Regions from separate parts of the Leuconostoc citreum genome, predicted to be linked through region 2. Evidence: predicted binding sites of a transcription regulator. Region 2 holds the regulator's gene; each other region holds the start of a gene.
The links. Region 2 encodes LexA, which represses DNA repair genes until DNA is damaged. Its sites were predicted from a motif close to CNAACANNTGTTNG; they were not measured.
Positions count from the first base shown of each region.

Region 1 (5,774 bases), 270 kb from region 2:
TTACAACTGAAGAAATGTACAAAGTTGGTGCCAACGTTAAGAAGATTTTCTCATCAGCAGCTTATAACAACTTAGACATTTACCAAATTAACACGACTTATTACTCAGCATTAGGAAACGATGACGCTGCTTACTTGCTAGCACGTGCAGCTCAAATTTTTGCACCAGGTATTCCACAAATTTATTATGTTGGTTTGCTTGCGGGTGAAAATGATATTGAGTTACTAGAAAGCTCAAAAGAAGGCCGTAACATTAACCGTCATTATTATGATTTGGCTGAAATTGCTGAAACAACAAAGCGTCCGGTTGTTTCAAACTTGTTTAACTTGCTACGTTTCCGTAACACAAGCTCAGCGTTTGATTTAGATGGTATAATCGATGTGGTCAATGATGGTGAAAACGAATTGACAATCACACGTACGTCTGCAGATGGTAAGACAACAGCTGTGTTGGATGCTAATTTTGAAACAAAACAATTTACTGTAACAGAAAATGGTGTTGAAATTTTCGCTACAAAGTAAAGACGTCAAGAAAAGCGCCTCGGCGCTTTTTTGGTATAATAGAGGCAAATAAAGGATAACGTTATGCTCATACTTGCTTCTAATTTACCTCACTTTTTAACAGATATTCTTTCAGCGGATAATCCGTTTTCAATGACTAAGCTCGTGATTCTTTTTTTGCTTATTTTTATTGAGACAGCAGGTATTGTGACTGGTTTCATACCAGGGGACACAATATTAACCACTGCTGGTGGACTTGCAGGAACACATCATAATTTCGGCGAATTAATGGCTTATATTGCTATTTTTTCACTGGCTTCTTTTTTGGGCGATGCCGTCAATTATTGGTTCGGTGCCTTTTTGATGAAACAGATTAGTAAAATCCCGTTTTTAAAGCGACACCTACAGGGAGAAATGTTAGATAAATTAGCTACTAATTTTCATCCAAAGCGTTGGCTATTATTTGTTGTTTTAGGACGCTTTTTACCTTTCATTCGTGTTGTTGTACCGCTATTAGCAAGAAGATTAGGACTGCCATTTGTGAGCTATATTCGCATGTCGGCTTTTGCGAGTGTATTGTGGTCTGCAGTCATTGTTTCTGCAGGATACTTCATTGGACACCTAGATATACCGTCAGATATGCTGTTAATTATAGTTGTAGGCATAGCGATCGTCTTTATCGTGGCTTTAAGAATCCCAAAATTTAGACAAGCAATCGTTAACTTGTTTGTTCGGAAATAATCAAATTTTGTTATAATAAAGCTAGAATACACATAGGAGAAAATCATGAGCTATCAAGAACAATTAGCAAAATGGGAAGCAGCAGTTTTGCCAGAATATTTGGCCAAGGATTTGGCGCACTATACACCTGAAGAGCAAGAAGATGCGTTTTACCAGAATTTGAGTTTTGGTACAGCTGGCATGCGTGGTGTTTTGGGTGCCGGCACAAATCGTATGAATATTTACACAGTTCGTCAAGTCACTGAGGCATTAGCGCGTTATATTGACGCCCAGGGCAATGCTGCAAAGACTAGTGGTGTTGTTATCAGTTTTGATTCGCGACACTTTTCACCAGAATTTGCTTCAGATGCAGCGCAGGTTTTATCTGCACATGGTATTAAAGCCTATTTGTTTAGCAGTTTACGACCAACACCGGAGTTGTCTTTTGCTGTACGCGAACTTGGCACATTTGCGGGCATTATGATTACAGCATCGCACAATCCTAAAGAATATAATGGCTATAAAGTATACGGAGCGGATGGTGGACAAATGGTGCCAGAAGCTGTTGAGGCGGTTGTTTCAGAACTTGAAAATATACAAGATGTCTTTACGATCGCTTTAGATGAATCAAATGCGCATGTGCAAGTTATTGATTCAGAAATTGATGATAAGTATTTAGCTAACGTTGCCACAGTAACGGTTAACCCAGAGTTGGTTGCTAAGGAAGGGGCTTCGTTGAAATTTGTTTATTCACCGCTACATGGCACAGGACAGTATATTGGTGAAAAAGCACTACAACAAGCTGGTTTTACAAACTATACCATTGTAAAAGAGCAAGCGGTGATTGACGGAGATTTCCCAACAGTTAAGAAGCCAAACCCAGAAGATGCAGCAGCCTTAGTTATGGCTATTGATTATGCTAAGCGTGAAGGGGCTGATGCGGTTGTGGCGACTGATCCCGATGCAGATCGTATGGGAGCAGCTGTCAAATTAGCTGATGACACATTCCAAGTCTTAACAGGGAACCAAATTGCGGCTGTGCTTGTGAATTATCTTTTGACGGCAAAGAAAGAAACAAATACATTACCAGAAAATGGTGCTATTGTGACTTCAATTGTTTCTTCACGTTTTGCTTCTAAAATCGCGACTAGTTTTGGGGTAACAACAGCAGACGTCTTGACAGGGTTCAAGTACATTGCTGCAACGATTGATGAGTATGAAGCAACTAAATCACATCAATTCTTATTTGGCTTTGAAGAGAGTTTTGGTTACCTGGTTAAGCCATTTGCCCATGACAAGGATGCTATTCAAGCTCTTGTGTTATTTGCTGAAGTAGCAGCATATTATAAGTCACAAGGCAAGACGTTCGCCGACGGCCTACAAGAGTTATTTGAAAAGTTTGGTTACTTTGAAGAAAAGACAATTAGCCTAGACTTTCCAGGGATACATGGCAATGATGAAATGTCAGCCATTATCAGTAAGTTCCGTAATGAACAGCCGAAGACAATTGGTGGTGTGGCAGTCAATCGTGTACAAGATTTTTCAACGGCAACTGAAACATCAGCAGGCGGTCAACAAAAAACATTACCACAGCCAAAAGCTAATGTCTTGAAATATTGGTTAGCAGATGGTTCTTGGGTGGCTGTGCGTCCTTCAGGTACTGAACCAAAATTGAAATTCTACATTGGTGTTGAATCCGATAGTCAAGCGACATCACAAGCTAAAATTGATGTTATTTCGGAAGATTTGATGCGCTTTGCAAAGTAATTCTGGACAAGTAATAAGTTATTTGATATAATTAAAAAAGCCGTAATGGCAATATTAACGATAATCCGCTGTGCGTCAAGCCTAAGGGCAAGTGTAAGATTGTCGACTAGGAGAATGACCAATGCGTCAAAATACTATTTTAGAGAATGTGACATCAGCACAATTGCGTTCTGATATTCCTGAGTTCCGTGCCGGTGATACAGTTAAGGTTTATGCCAAAATTGTCGAAGGTTCACGTGAACGTATCCAATTGTTTGAAGGCGTTGTCATCAAGCGTAAGGGTTCAGGTATTCAAGCAACATATACTGTTCGTAAGATTTCATCAGGTGTAGGTGTGGAACGTACTTTCCCATTACATTCACCTCGTGTTGAAAAGATTGAAGTTGTACGCTTTGGTGCGGTTCGCCGTGCTAAGTTGTACTACTTGCGTGCTTTGCAAGGTAAAGCCGCTCGTATCAAGGAACGTCGTCGCGACGTATAATCCTAAAAAGGCACCCATTGCGGGTGCTTTTTTACTACAATTTTTATGCCACTACAGCTCAAGTATAGCGGTGGTCTGTGTAATATTTGCGTAACACAATAGCAAAGGTATTGATATGGATACCAATCTCTGAGGGTATATAATAGTTACATACTCGAATAATATTTGAGTTTCATTACTCCCCTAGTAATGTTTCAATCAGCCCCCCAATTACTGATTGATTTTAATGATAGCGCGAGCTATCTTCCCTCTGACCATTGCCCTCTTCGGTCAGAGGGATTTTTTTGTGCCGACTGCTGAAAAACGAACTTATGTTCGCTTATTGATGTTATAATGTTGATATGGCAGAATTCTTAATAACAACTGATTTAAGGAAAATATTACACGTTGACATTGATGCTTTTTATGCGCAAGTAGAAATGCGGGATAATCCTGAGCTGCGCAATCGGCCACTAATAATTTCGCGTGATCCTGCAGAAACAGGTGGACGTGGTGTGGTCGCGACGGCTAATTATGTTGCACGAGCGCTAGGTGTGCACTCTGCCATGAGTGCAGTTGAAGCACGGCAGTTAGCGCCAGAGGGCGTCTTTCTATCGCCAAATTTCAAAAAATATAGGCAAGTATCAAAAACGATTCATCACATTTTTCACACGTTTACCGAAAAAATTGAACCCGTTGCACTTGATGAGGCTTATTTAGATATGACAGATTCACACTTGTCTGGGGCGAGTATAGCCGCACAAATTAGACATCAAATTTTAAAAGAAACGGGTTTGACCAGTTCAATAGGTATTTCACACAATAAGTTACTTGCTAAGCTAGGATCCGAGTTTAACAAACCAAATGGTGTCACGGTTATTACACACGATAACATGTTGTCCTTTTTAGCTGAACTACCGATAGGCGACTTTCGTGGGGTAGGTGCGAAGACAAAAGCAAAATTTTCAGTGTTAAAAGTTGAAAATGGATTACAATTACGTCAATTACCTAAAGAAACACTGAGGGGATTGTTTGGTAAGATGGGTGAGAACTTATACTGGCAAACACGAGGCGTGCATTTTGGGGAAGTGCAGTGGCAACGTCAGCAACAGTCAGTGGGAAAAGAAGCTACTTTTAGGTATTTTATCCACAATGAAATTGATGTCCATAAAGCCTTTAAGCAACTAGCCAATGAGATGATAGCCGCTTTAAAAGGAAAACAATTAACCGGACGTACATTAAATATCAAAATAAGAGATGATGCATTTAATACAATTACGCGTGCGATCACTAGAGAAACACCATGGCCATTATCTGAAACACTCATAACACAAACGGCTCAGAGTGTGTTTGAGGAAGTTATTCAAACACCTTTTTCAGTAAGGTTGCTGGGCTTGTCTATTAGTAACTTACAATCGAGTACATTTGAAGAAATGACATTGTTTTAAACATGGTATACTTATTGAAGGCGTAATGAAGCAGATAAATGATTACGATTCAGAAAGACGAATTAATGGCACGAATTGAAGAAGAAATTTTAACACAAATTAAACGATATGATACGATTATTATTCATCGGCATCAACGACCAGATCCTGATGCGTATGGCTCACAATTAGGATTAAAGGCTATTTTACAAGCTAGTTTTCCGAAAAAGAAAATTTATGCAGTTGGTAAGGCCGTAGCAGGCTTGTCATGGATGTCACAGGATGAAATATTTATGGATGACATACCTGATAAGGCATACAACAATGCGTTAGTAATCATGGTTGATACAGCAAATGCACCTCGAATTGATGATCAACGGTGGCCTAATGGTTTAGAAACAATTAAAATTGACCACCATCCAAATGACGAACCTTATGGCGATTGGCAATGGGTAAAAGAAGGTCATTCGGCAACGAGTACTATGATTTACGAATTTTACGAAGTGTTGAAAGATCAAGGCTTGGTTATGAATGCCAAAGCCGCACGACTACTTTATACAGGTATTGTAGGTGACACTGGCCGCTTTATGTATAGCATGGATAAAGAAACATTCCGTGTTGTATCAGAGCTTTTTAATTATGATTTTGATTATGAGGCTGTTCTTTACAATATGACAACTATGACAGAGAATGCTGCCAAGTTATCAGGCTATGTACTGCAAAATTTGACGATTCTACCATCAGGGTTTGCTTATATCATTTTAACGAATGAACTAATTGCTTCATATAACTTACGTGACGCTGGAACGGCTTTTGTTGTGTCGTTGCCGTCAAAAATTGATCAGGTGAAAGCTTGGGCGATTTTCGAGGAGCAAGATGAGGGTAATTACCGAGTAAGAT
Region 1 covers NZ_CP042410.1:346,020-351,793, forward strand. The annotation lists gene gtfA (sucrose phosphorylase) at 1-521, shown strand, start outside; gene FGL72_RS01685 (DedA family protein) at 585-1,241, shown strand; gene FGL72_RS01690 (phospho-sugar mutase) at 1,287-2,987, shown strand; gene rplS (50S ribosomal protein L19) at 3,109-3,468, shown strand; gene dinB (DNA polymerase IV) at 3,810-4,895, shown strand; gene FGL72_RS01705 (DHH family phosphoesterase) at 4,961-5,774, shown strand, end outside.
Region 1: the regulator LexA is predicted to act here: its motif matches at 3,773-3,786, upstream of dinB (DNA polymerase IV).

Region 2 (5,774 bases):
TGCTTAAACATTGCTTCAGCGTGGAGTGCTTCGTGTTTCGTATCAAAAGATTCTGAGTGGATCATTTGAAGGGGGTGACGTGATTTAACCCGAGTAAATTTAGCCCCCTTACCCGCTTCATGAGTCGCCAAACGTTTTGCAAGATTATTCGTGAAACCACCGTAAAAATAACCATCTGCCGTATACAGCACGTAAAAATAGTAGTGTGCCATCATGACCATGACGTACCATATAAAATATCAGATACTGCTTTGGTATAGTTATTTTCCGATGTATAAGCAATGATTGGCGGCATAATCCGCACACCACCAGGTCGTCCTGATTTAATGGCTTCAATTAAAACCATATTGGCTTCACGATTTGCTTTACCATAAACAAACTGGATACGCTTAATCATCAATTTTCTGCTAGCAAAAGCAGCAAAAATATCCGCTAATCTATCTGGTCTATGAACCATGTAAAATTTACCGTTATTTTTCAGTAATTTATTCACGACTTGAGCTAAGCCTGGCAAATCAATTGTCAGTTCATGTCGCGCCAACTGGTAATGCTTATCGTGATTTGTTTTAGTTGTCTCATTTAATGGAAAATAAGGCGGATTAGATAACACAGTCTCCACCGAACCTGGCTGAATATCTTCAAATATAGTTTTCATATCAGATTCAATGACTGAAACCCGTTGCGTCAACTCATTCATCGCAATACTACGTTTCGCCATGTCTGCCAGTTCTGGCTGTATTTCGACTAGAGCCAACTTGCCAGTAACTTTAGGGGCGTAAAATAAGCCAACAGCCCCTGTCCCAGCACCAAGGTCAACCGTCAAGCCTGTCCCTTTGCCTTTCACATCAGCAAAATGGGCTAACAATACTGCATCCAAAGAATAAGAAAACATATCTGGATTTTGAATAATATTTATTTTTTGTGATGGCAAACCATCAATTCGTTCGCCTTCTTTAAGAATTGGTTGAATCATTGTTTTTTTCTCGCTTTATCGTGTAAAATGGGTAGATAGTTTATGAGGTGAATAAATAATGAAATTTTATGATTTTCTGCGTATTATTGCAGTTGGTATCGTGTGGGCGGTAACCGGTCGCATTAAATATATGAATAAAGATCGCATCCCGACCGATGATAACTATATATTAGTCGGCCCACATCGTACTTGGTGGGATCCGGTATGGTATGCGATTGCTGCCTATCCGAAGCCTTTCATTTTCATGGCTAAAATCGAGTTATTCAAATTCAAACCACTGGCTTGGTTAATTAAATCCGCAGGCGCTTTTCCGGTTGATCGCAATAATGTTGGTCCAAGTGTCATTAAAACACCTGTTAGAGAACTGAAATCAGGTAACCGCTCATTAATTATGTTCCCGTCAGGATCACGGCATAGTGACGATTTAAAATCCGGCACGTTAGTTATTGCTAAAATGTCAGGCAAAGCCATTGTGCCAGCCGTTTACCAAGGACCTGTAACATTTGGTCAACTATTTAAGCGTAATAACACGACAATCAATTTTGGTGAACCCATTGTCATTGACCGCAAAGATAAGTTAGACAAAGAAAACATTACCAAATATACCGTTAAGATTCAAGCCGCTTTCGATCAATTGGATGCTGAAGTTAATCCTAACTGGCGTTATATCGACCCTAAACGTGAAAAAAAATAAGCCAAATGGCTTATTTTTTTTGTGACTGTTCACTTTGTTGTTTCATTTGTGCCATCATTTGGTTGAGCTTTTTCTGTGATGGCTTTTGACCCATTGACATCATCATCGACTTCATCATTTCCTCTGAAATTGGTGGATTCTTTGCCAAATAACTCTTCATTGAGTTACGCGCGACAAAGAAACCAATGACAAGTCCAATAACTAGCCCTAAAACAAAGATTAAGATTCCAAATCCTAAATTCATGGTTCAACAACCCCTTAATAAAATGTCTATGAGTTATTATAGCATAAAGTTGCGATTGATAAAGTCGTTCTTTACAAAGATAGCGCACAATTTCTGACAATAATGTGCCGAATTTTTCGAAAAAACGAACAAACGTTTGATTAATTATTTTATTTTAGTTATAATGAAATTACATTAAACTACGTTTAGTAAGGATTAAACCCATCATGGCAATTCAGGAAAGCAAACAAATTCAAGTTTTAAGATTTATTCACGAAGCTCAGCTAAATAATGGTTATCCCCCAACCGTGCGTGAAGTTGGTGAAGCTGTGGGGCTTTCTTCATCCTCAACCATTCACGGTCACATTGAAAGATTGGTCAAAAAGGGTTATCTGTTAAAGGATGCTTCAAAGCCGCGCGCTCGAGCAATTGAAGTGACTGATTCTGGATTAGAGGCACTTGGTGTATCAACAACACCGGGTCGAATTCCAGTTCTTGGTCAGGTAACTGCTGGCGCACCGATATTAGCAGTAGAAGAAGAAGCTACTGAATTTTTCCCAATTCCTGATAATTTGATGCAATTTGATGGCGATATGTTTATGTTGAATGTTCGTGGTAATTCAATGATTAACATTGGTATCCTAGATGGTGACAAGGTCATTGTCAGAAAACAAGATAATGCTGATAACGGTGATGTTGTTGTTGCCATGAATGACGATGACGAAGCCACAGTCAAGCGTTTTTTCCGCGAAGCAGATCATTTCCGTTTACAACCAGAAAACGATGCGATGGCGCCAATCATCCTTAAACAAGTTGCTATATTAGGTAAAGTTATTGGCTTATACCGAGATGCTATTTACTAATAACAAATAAAAAAGCTGACATGGCTTTAAAGCCATGTCAGCTTTTTTATTATGCCCAAGTTTCAGGACTTTTTTGCCAATCAGTTAAAGTTGCTAACTGTGATTGATTTAAGTCACCACGAGCAATGGCTGCATGAACTAATTGCGAATAGGTTGTTAATGACTGAAAAGTTAAGTTTTCCGCCGAAAAATTAGCGATGCCGGCTGGCAATTCATAAGAGAAAATCGACACAACGCCAAGAACGTTGGCGCCTTCTTGGCGAACAGCTTTAACTGCACCCAAAACTGAGCCACCCGTCGAAATTAAATCATCAATCAAGACAACATTTTTACCCTTTACTTCAGCTCCTTCTGTCTGTCTACCAGCACCATGATCTTTTGGCTTGGAACGGACATAAATCATCGGTTTATCTAACCCTTCAGCAACCCAAGCCGCATGAGGAATACCGGCCGTTGCAACACCACCAATAATGTCAGCATCAGGATAGTATGATTGAATTAATTCAGCTAAACCTTTGAAAATATTTTGGCGTACCGCTGGAAAACCAATCGTCATACGATTATCCGTATATATTGGGCTTTTAATGCCAGAGGCCCAAGTAAATGGTGATTCTGGTGAAAATTTTACGGCCCCAATGGCTAATAAATCATTGGCTACTTGTTCTGCATAGTTTGTCATATTCTTAGTCCTTACACCATTCTTGTAAAACACGTTGGTAGGCTTCTAGTGGTGATACCGCTTGCGTAATTGATCGACCCACAACTAAGCCAGTCGCGCCATGATGACGCGCTTTTTGTGGTGTTGTAACACGTCTTTGATCACCATTATCATCGCCTAGCAGACGAATACCTGGTGTAATTCGTACAAATGACTGACTCGTTACTGCCTGAATAGCTTTGGCCTCTTCAGGTGAACTAATCGTACCGTCAACACCCACCTGAAAAGCCATAGCAGCTAAATGGGTCACTGTATCAACTAAACTTGCCTGTGTCAACTGTGTTGCTTGCATTTCCGACTCTGAAAAAGAAGTCAATTGAGTCACGGCCAGCAACTTCATGCTATCAGGCTTATTAGCTACTGCCGCCGCCATCATACGTGCACCACCTGAAGCATGAATCGTTAAATATTGAATATCTAATTTTGAAATGCTTGCAACTGCTCGACCGACCGTATGTGGTATGTCATAAAGCTTTAGGTCCAAAAAGATTGTGTACCCTTGCTGGCGTAACTCATTAACAAATGTTGGCCCTTCTGCATAGAAAAGTTCCATACCGACTTTTAAAGCTGGCTTATTAGTCAAACTGTCAAATTGTTTCAAAAATTTTCTGACAGCAAAGGCATCTGGAAAGTCTAACGCAATAAATACTGGTTCTTGCTTCATATTTATTCCTTTCGCTACGGCGAGTTAAATGATAAAACGACTACTTTTTGAAAGTTTTGGTGACTTCTTCAACATTAGAAAAACCATACTTATCTAAAGCACTTGGCAACTCACGAATAATGTCTGCCATTACTTGATGATTACCTGCTAAAGCTGTACCAATTTGCACAGCACTAGCACCAGCCATCATTAACTCTAGCGCATCATCGACGGTACTCACACCACCAACTCCAATTACTGGAATACTAACTGTTTGAGCTGTCTCGTAAACAAAACGGACTGCAATCGGATGGACTGATGTTCCCGACATGCCACCAGTACCGCGTGCCAGTCGTGCTTGTCTGGTATTTAAATCTAAGCTCATACCGACAACCGTATTGATTAATACGATACCGTCAGCACCAGCCGTTTTAACTGCTTTAACAATAGGCTTAATATCAGTTACATTTGGTGACATCTTAGCATAAATGGGTAAAGTTGTTGCAGCGCGCATAGCATGAATAACTTCCGCAGCTGATTCCGCCGTCACACCAAAAGCCATACCACCACGGTCAACGTTTGGACAAGATAAATTCGCCTCAATAGCTGTGACTTGTTTTGTCGCCGTTAAGCGTTCTGTTAAAGCTACATATTCCCCGACTGTTTCACCTGCTACAGAAGCTAACACGGGTAAGGTTTTGTATTTCTCATGAATAGCTGGCAAAATGTCAGCAACAACTGCCTCAATACCAGGATTTGCGAGACCAACCGAATTTAAAATACCGCTTGGTGTATTGATAATCCAAGGTTGTGGATTACCTGCTCTGGCTGACATGGTCACCGTTTTTGTCACCAATGCACCAGTTTCTTCAATAGCATAACCTTTATCTTCAAGTCCAAAGAACACTGCACCTGATGAATTCATAATAGGATTTTTCAGGTCTAAACCAGGTAATTTTACAGCTAAGCGTTCTGACATCATCACTAACTCTCCTCATTTGTTTTCAAACTCCACACAATAGATCATCACAAGCTTATTTCATCTCGTTGACTGTGAAACTACGACTTTCCAGTACATCCAAAAAGGCACTAACTGTGTCCAATGCAGTAAATAATGGCACAGCATTTTCAATGGCTGCATTACGAATCAAGCGACCATCGGACTCAGCACGATCATCGGCTTGTGTTGTGTTGATCACCACCTGTAATCGTTGTGAACGTAACGCCGCAACAGAGTTGTTATCAGATTCCGCAATTTTGTCTAAAATGTCTACCGGTAAACTTTGTTCAGCAAAGTGCGCCCCTGTCCCAGATGTCGCAAATAAAGCGAAACCAAGATTATTGAAGCGCTTAGCTAAATTAATTGCTTCAGCCTTATCAGCATCAGCAACGGTAAACAAGACATTGCCATATTGTGGCACTTTAATATTAGAGGCAACGAATGCTTTGTATAAGGCTTTAGGTAAAGTCGTATCAGATCCCATGACTTCACCTGTAGACTTCATTTCTGGGCCAAGCAACGAATCTACATCAGGTAACTTTGTAAATGAGAAAATTGGTGCTTTTACGTGGACCATGTCGTCAGCAGGTATCAAACCTGTTTCAAAGCCCATATCTACTAATTTCTCCCCTAACATCACTCGTGTTGCCAATTGTGCTA
Region 2 covers NZ_CP042410.1:618,786-624,559, reverse strand. The annotation lists gene FGL72_RS03085 (GIY-YIG nuclease family protein) at 1-212, opposite strand, end outside; gene FGL72_RS03080 (tRNA1(Val) (adenine(37)-N6)-methyltransferase) at 212-973, opposite strand; gene FGL72_RS03075 (lysophospholipid acyltransferase family protein) at 1,032-1,667, shown strand; gene FGL72_RS03070 (YneF family protein) at 1,678-1,911, opposite strand; gene lexA (transcriptional repressor LexA) at 2,118-2,753, shown strand; gene pyrE (orotate phosphoribosyltransferase) at 2,803-3,432, opposite strand; gene pyrF (orotidine-5'-phosphate decarboxylase) at 3,437-4,135, opposite strand; gene FGL72_RS03050 (dihydroorotate dehydrogenase) at 4,176-5,096, opposite strand; gene carB (carbamoyl-phosphate synthase large subunit) at 5,149-5,774, opposite strand, start outside.

Region 3 (5,774 bases), 130 kb from region 2:
CGTAATAATTGGTTCAGCTGTTTCAGAGGTAGTAGTATGCCCCTTCTCATTCTGTCGAATTTTTTCAAATACAGCTGTCGAACTTTCATTGTCACCATCAACGTTGTCTAGGATAGAACCTGCTTCGTCCATTGTAAAATGAACGTTGGCTTCAATCCAATCACGTCGTGGTTCAACTTTATCACCCATCAACGTTGTCACACGTTTCTCAGCCAACACAGCATCATCAATTTTAACTCTAATCAATGTTCTTGTCTCTGGATTCATGGTTGTTTCCCATAGTAATGGGGCGTTCATTTCACCTAGTCCTTTAAACCGTGTTAATTCATAACGGGCATCATTTTGACTCGTAATGCTCTCAAGTTCATCATTTGTCCAAGCAAATTGATCTTCGAATTTTTTTGATGCATATTTAACACGGTAAAGCGGTGGTAATGCAATATAAACACGCCCAGCTTCAATCAGTGGTCGCATATATTTGTAGAAAAAGGTTAATAGCAGTGTTTGAATATGCGCACCATCATCATCCGCATCAGTCATAATAATAATTTTATTAAAAGCCGTATCTTCAACTTTAAAATCAGGTCCAACACCACCACCAATTGCATAAATCAGAGTCGATATTTCTTCGTTTTTTAAGATATCGGCTAACTTAGCCTTCTCTGTGTTTAATACTTTCCCCCGTAAAGGTAAGATAGCTTGAAACTTACGATCTCGTCCCTGTTTTGCCGAGCCGCCGGCTGAATCACCCTCTACAAGAAATAACTCATTGCGAGCGGCATTTTTCGATTGTGCAGGGGCTAATTTACCAGATAATAGACGATCTTTTTGGCCCTTTGTTTTACCCGTTCGGCTCTCATCACGAGCTTTACGCGCTGCTTCGCGTGCCTCACGCGCACGAATAGCTTTACGAATGATATTTTGACCAAAATCGCCATTTTCCATTAAGAAACGACCTAAAGTTTCGTTAACAACAGCATCAACAATGCCACGGGCCTCTGGCGTACCTAGCTTATCCTTTGTTTGACCTTCAAATTGTAAGAATTGTTCTGGCACACGCAAAGAAATAACGGCAGACAAGCCTTCACGTACATCGCTACCTTCTAAATTTTTATCTTTTTCTTTTAAGAGGTTAACCTTACGCGCATATTCATTGAAAGCTTTGGTCCAGGCAGTTCTAAAACCAACTTCGTGTGTGCCACCATCTTGTGTCCGCACATTATTAACAAAAGATAGCAATGTTTCAGAGTAACCATCATTATATTGCGCTGCAACATCAACAACTAAACCTTCTTGTTGCCCTTCAAAGGTCATAACCGGTCCAATTGTTTCTTTGTCTTCATTTAGAAAATTAACAAAGGACTCAAGTCCCTTCTCATAATGATAAGTTTCTACACGAGCAGGTGACACGCGTTCGTCAGTTAAAATAAACTTAACCCCTGACATAAGGAAAGCGGATTCTCTTAAACGTTCAGATAATGTGTCATACTTATATACTGTGGCACTAAATATTGATGGATCAGGCTTAAATGTCACGGTGGTGCCTGATTTAGCTTTCGTTGCACCTAAATCACGCAGTGTCCCTACAGGCTGCCCACCATCAATAAAGTCTTCTTGCCATTGATGTCCATCACGAATAATTGTTACTTGCAAACTTTCAGACAAGGCGTTTACTACTGAAGAACCGACACCATGCAAACCGCCAGATGTCGCGTAACCACCCTGACCAAACTTACCACCAGCATGTAACACCGTCAAAATAACTTCTGGTGTTGGCTTACCGGATTCATGCATGCCAACCGGCATACCGCGACCAAAATCCTGCACAGTAATTGCATTATTGTCGTGAATCGTCACTCGAATTTCGTTACCGTAACCGCCTAAGGCCTCATCTACTGCGTTATCAACAATTTCATAAACCAAATGGTGCAAACCACGACCATCAGTTGACCCAATATACATACCAGGTCGTTTACGAACAGCTTCTAATCCTTCTAATATTTTTATCGAATCTGAATCATAGTGATTTTTTTCTGCCATGAATACTCTTTAACTTTCTTAATTTAAAACATAACACAATTGAACAATTGTTCGATTTCATGCGTCAATCTATATTATCATAGATTAAAAAAAGGATTCTGACAAGTAGAAATATTTTATTTTAATTAAGTTACCCCCTTTACTATTATGATTTATGTTAGAATTAACTTTGTGTTTAGGCACAATTATGAGGAGTTCTAATTATGATTTCAATCGTATTAATGTTCGTTTTGTCATACTTCCTAGGCGCCATGGTACCAGGATTTTGGATTGGCAAACTATTTTATCACAAGGACATCCGTGATGAAGGTTCCGGCAACATCGGCACCACTAACTCATTTCGCGTTTTGGGCCCTGTTGCAGGTATAATGACCTTGGTTTTGGATTTACTAAAGGGTACGGCTGCAGGTTTATTACCGTTAGCGTTTAACAGCACAATTAATCCCATGTTAGTTGGTTTAGTAGCCGTCATCGGTCATACATTTTCTATATGGATTAAATTTAAAGGTGGGAAAGCCGTAGCCACCTCTGCTGGTGTTTTGTTAGCATATAATCCGCAATTTTTTTGTTTAATTGCCACTGTTTTCATCGTTATGTTATTACTCACTTCAATGGTTTCCGTCAGTTCAATGGTGGGCTTCAGTATAGCTGTTATCGTATCTTTTTATTATCATGATATGGTACTCACTGTTGTGGCAGTTGCTTTAACAATTTTTGTCTTTTATCGCCACCGCGCTAATATTTCTCGCATTATTCATGGAACAGAAAGCACTGTGCCTTTTGGCCTTTACCATTATCTGCACAAAAAAAAATAAAAAACCGATAGCTATTGTCTATCGGTTTTTTATTTTTGATGCGTATCGAACAAAATTGTAACAGGACCATCATTTACCAAAGACACTGCCATGTCTGCACCAAATTGTCCTGTCTCAACATCTAATCCAGAATACAATCTAAGCTGGTCATTAAAATTAGCGTATAATTTTTCTGCAAAGACAGGATCGCCAGCACCTGTGAAGCTTGGTCTATTACCCTTTTTAGTATTAGCAAGTAAAGTGAATTGCGAAATCGATAAAAATGTGCCCTCAATATCTTGAATACTTAAGTTCATACGGCCCGATTCATCTTCAAAGACACGTAACTGACTAATTTTACGGACAAGATACATTATATCTTCTGCTGTATCTGTATTCACAATACCTACCAATAAAACGTATCCTTGCTTAATCGCACCAACAATCTGGTTATCAATCGTTACTTGTGCAGACTTCACACGTTGCAACACTACTTTCATTCAAATAACTCCTTTATCAATGAAACGTCCGCTCAACATCATAAACAGCGGGTAGGTTATTTAACGCATCCATAATCGCTGTTAACTGCTCTGTATTTTTAACACCGATGGATAGTGACACTTGCGCCATACCATTCTTAGTCGCATGACCATTAACTGAATTAACATAACGTGTCCGGCTATTAATGGATCGTAAGACATCGTTCAACAAACCATTTCGGTTTTCACCATGAACCGTCAAATCAGCGTCATAATTAGGCTTAAGGCCTGATTCATCTTCCCATTGCACATCAACTAAGCGTTGGCCTTGTATTTCTGCTGCACGAATATTAGGACACCCCAGACGATGCACTGAAATACCGCGTCCTTTAGTGATATAGCCTTTGACAGGGTCACCTGGGACTGGTGTACAGCAGCGACCTAAACGAACCAATAAATTATCAACGCCAGCAATCACAATATCATCAGCTGAAGCTTTTTGTCGCTGTGTTAATGCTGTCTCAACACGCTTAATCTCGTGCCCTTCTTCAAGTAATTCACGCTGTAATTCTGCCGTTTGGGCTGCTTGCTGTGCCTCACGAATCTCTTCAGTCAACTTATTAGCTACACCTGGTGCCGCTACATCTCCATAGCCAATCGCTGCTAACATATCGTCATATGCATGGTAATGTAATGTTTCTGCTGTCTGCGTGAGTTTATCAGTGGTCATGACCTGATTAGGGTCGAAACCGGTTTCTCTTAAGTTCCGCAAAAGCAGCTCTCGCCCAGCCTCGATATTGTCGTTACGGTTTAGTTGCTTGAAATATTGCTTAATTTTATTACGAGCGCGCCGAGTTGAAACTAAATCTAACCAATCACGGCTTGGTTTGGCTGTTGCACTGGTAATAATTTCGATAATATCACCAGTTTTAATTTTATAATCTAGTGGCACAATTCGACCATTAACTTTCGCACCAGTGGTTTTAATCCCAACATTCGTGTGAATGGAAAAAGCCATATCAAGCGGTCCTGCACCTTTAGCTAATTCAAAGACATCCCCTTTGGGGGTAAAAGCATAAACGCGGTCACTGAACAAGTCCCCCTGTACACCATCCATGAAATCTTCGGCATTTTTAGCGTCCTCTTGTAATTCCAAAATACCTTGAATGACATTAAGCGTTTGTTCATTTTTATCAACGACTTTAACTTCTTTATTTGAACCCTTATTTTTCTTGTAGGCCCAATGCGCAGCCACACCATATTCAGCGACTTCATGCATATGATGCGTTCTAATCTGAACTTCCAAAGGTCGACCACCAGGGCCAATAACTGTCGTGTGCAAACTTTGATAACCATTGGCTTTTGGCAAAGCAATATAATCTTTGAATCGGCCAGGCAAAGGCATCCATTGGGAATGGATAGCCCCTAACACCGCATAAGTATCTGGAATAGTATCAGTCAATACGCGCACAGCCGATAAGTCATAGATTTCTTCAAAGGCTTTATGTTTATCGGTCATTTTTCGATAAATTGAATAAATATGCTTTGGGCGACCATAAACGCTGACATTATCTAATTCTAAATCTTTAATCGCATCATTAATTTCACGCACGGCTTCTTCAACATAGCGAATACGCTCATCACGCTTCATGTTCATTTGTGAAGCAATACTATGATATTTATCGGGATCAAGGTAACTCAATGATAAATCTTCAAGTTCCCACTTAATCGTGCTAATACCTAATCGATCAGCTAATGGTGCGTAAATGTCTAAGGTTTCACTTGCGATTCTGCGACGCTTTTCTTCACGTAAGGCTCCTAAAGTTCTCATGTTATGCAGTCGATCAGCAAGCTTAACAATAATTACACGAATGTCCTTGGACATGGCTAACAACAATTTACGATGATTTTCTGCTAATTGCTCTTGTGAATTTTGATATTGAATTTTACTGATCTTAGTTACGCCATCAATAATTTGTGCAATTGTCGTCCCAAACTTATCTTCAACATCGGCCAACGTCGCAGTTGTATCTTCCACAACATCATGTAAATATCCTGATATAACTGTTGCTGTGTCCATGCGTAACTCAGCCAAAATGCCAGCAACTTGTATCGGATGAATAATATAAGGTTCGCCTGATTTACGTAATTGTGCCTTGTGTAAATCAGCAGCCCATTCATAAGCCGCCTTGACCTTAAGGGCATCTGATTCAGTCATGTAATGCGACACCATGTCTAACACTTCTTGTCCTGAATATTTTTTTGTTTTTGCCATATATATACTTGTGCTTAACGCACTTTTCCCTTCACAACTTCCGGAAGACACACCACTGTTTCACGAACCGCAGCATGCCTTATGACGTTTTTATACGTAGTATAATTATAATAAATTTTTAATATTTTCACAACCTATGTCTTATAACGTGCATATTTTTACAAATAAGCATACACTAGTAATATC
Region 3 covers NZ_CP042410.1:488,778-494,551, reverse strand. The annotation lists gene parE (DNA topoisomerase IV subunit B) at 1-2,040, opposite strand, end outside; gene plsY (glycerol-3-phosphate 1-O-acyltransferase PlsY) at 2,244-2,855, shown strand; gene dtd (D-aminoacyl-tRNA deacylase) at 2,885-3,334, opposite strand; gene FGL72_RS02340 (RelA/SpoT family protein) at 3,351-5,588, opposite strand.
Region 3: the regulator LexA is predicted to act here: its motif matches at 2,081-2,094, upstream of parE (DNA topoisomerase IV subunit B).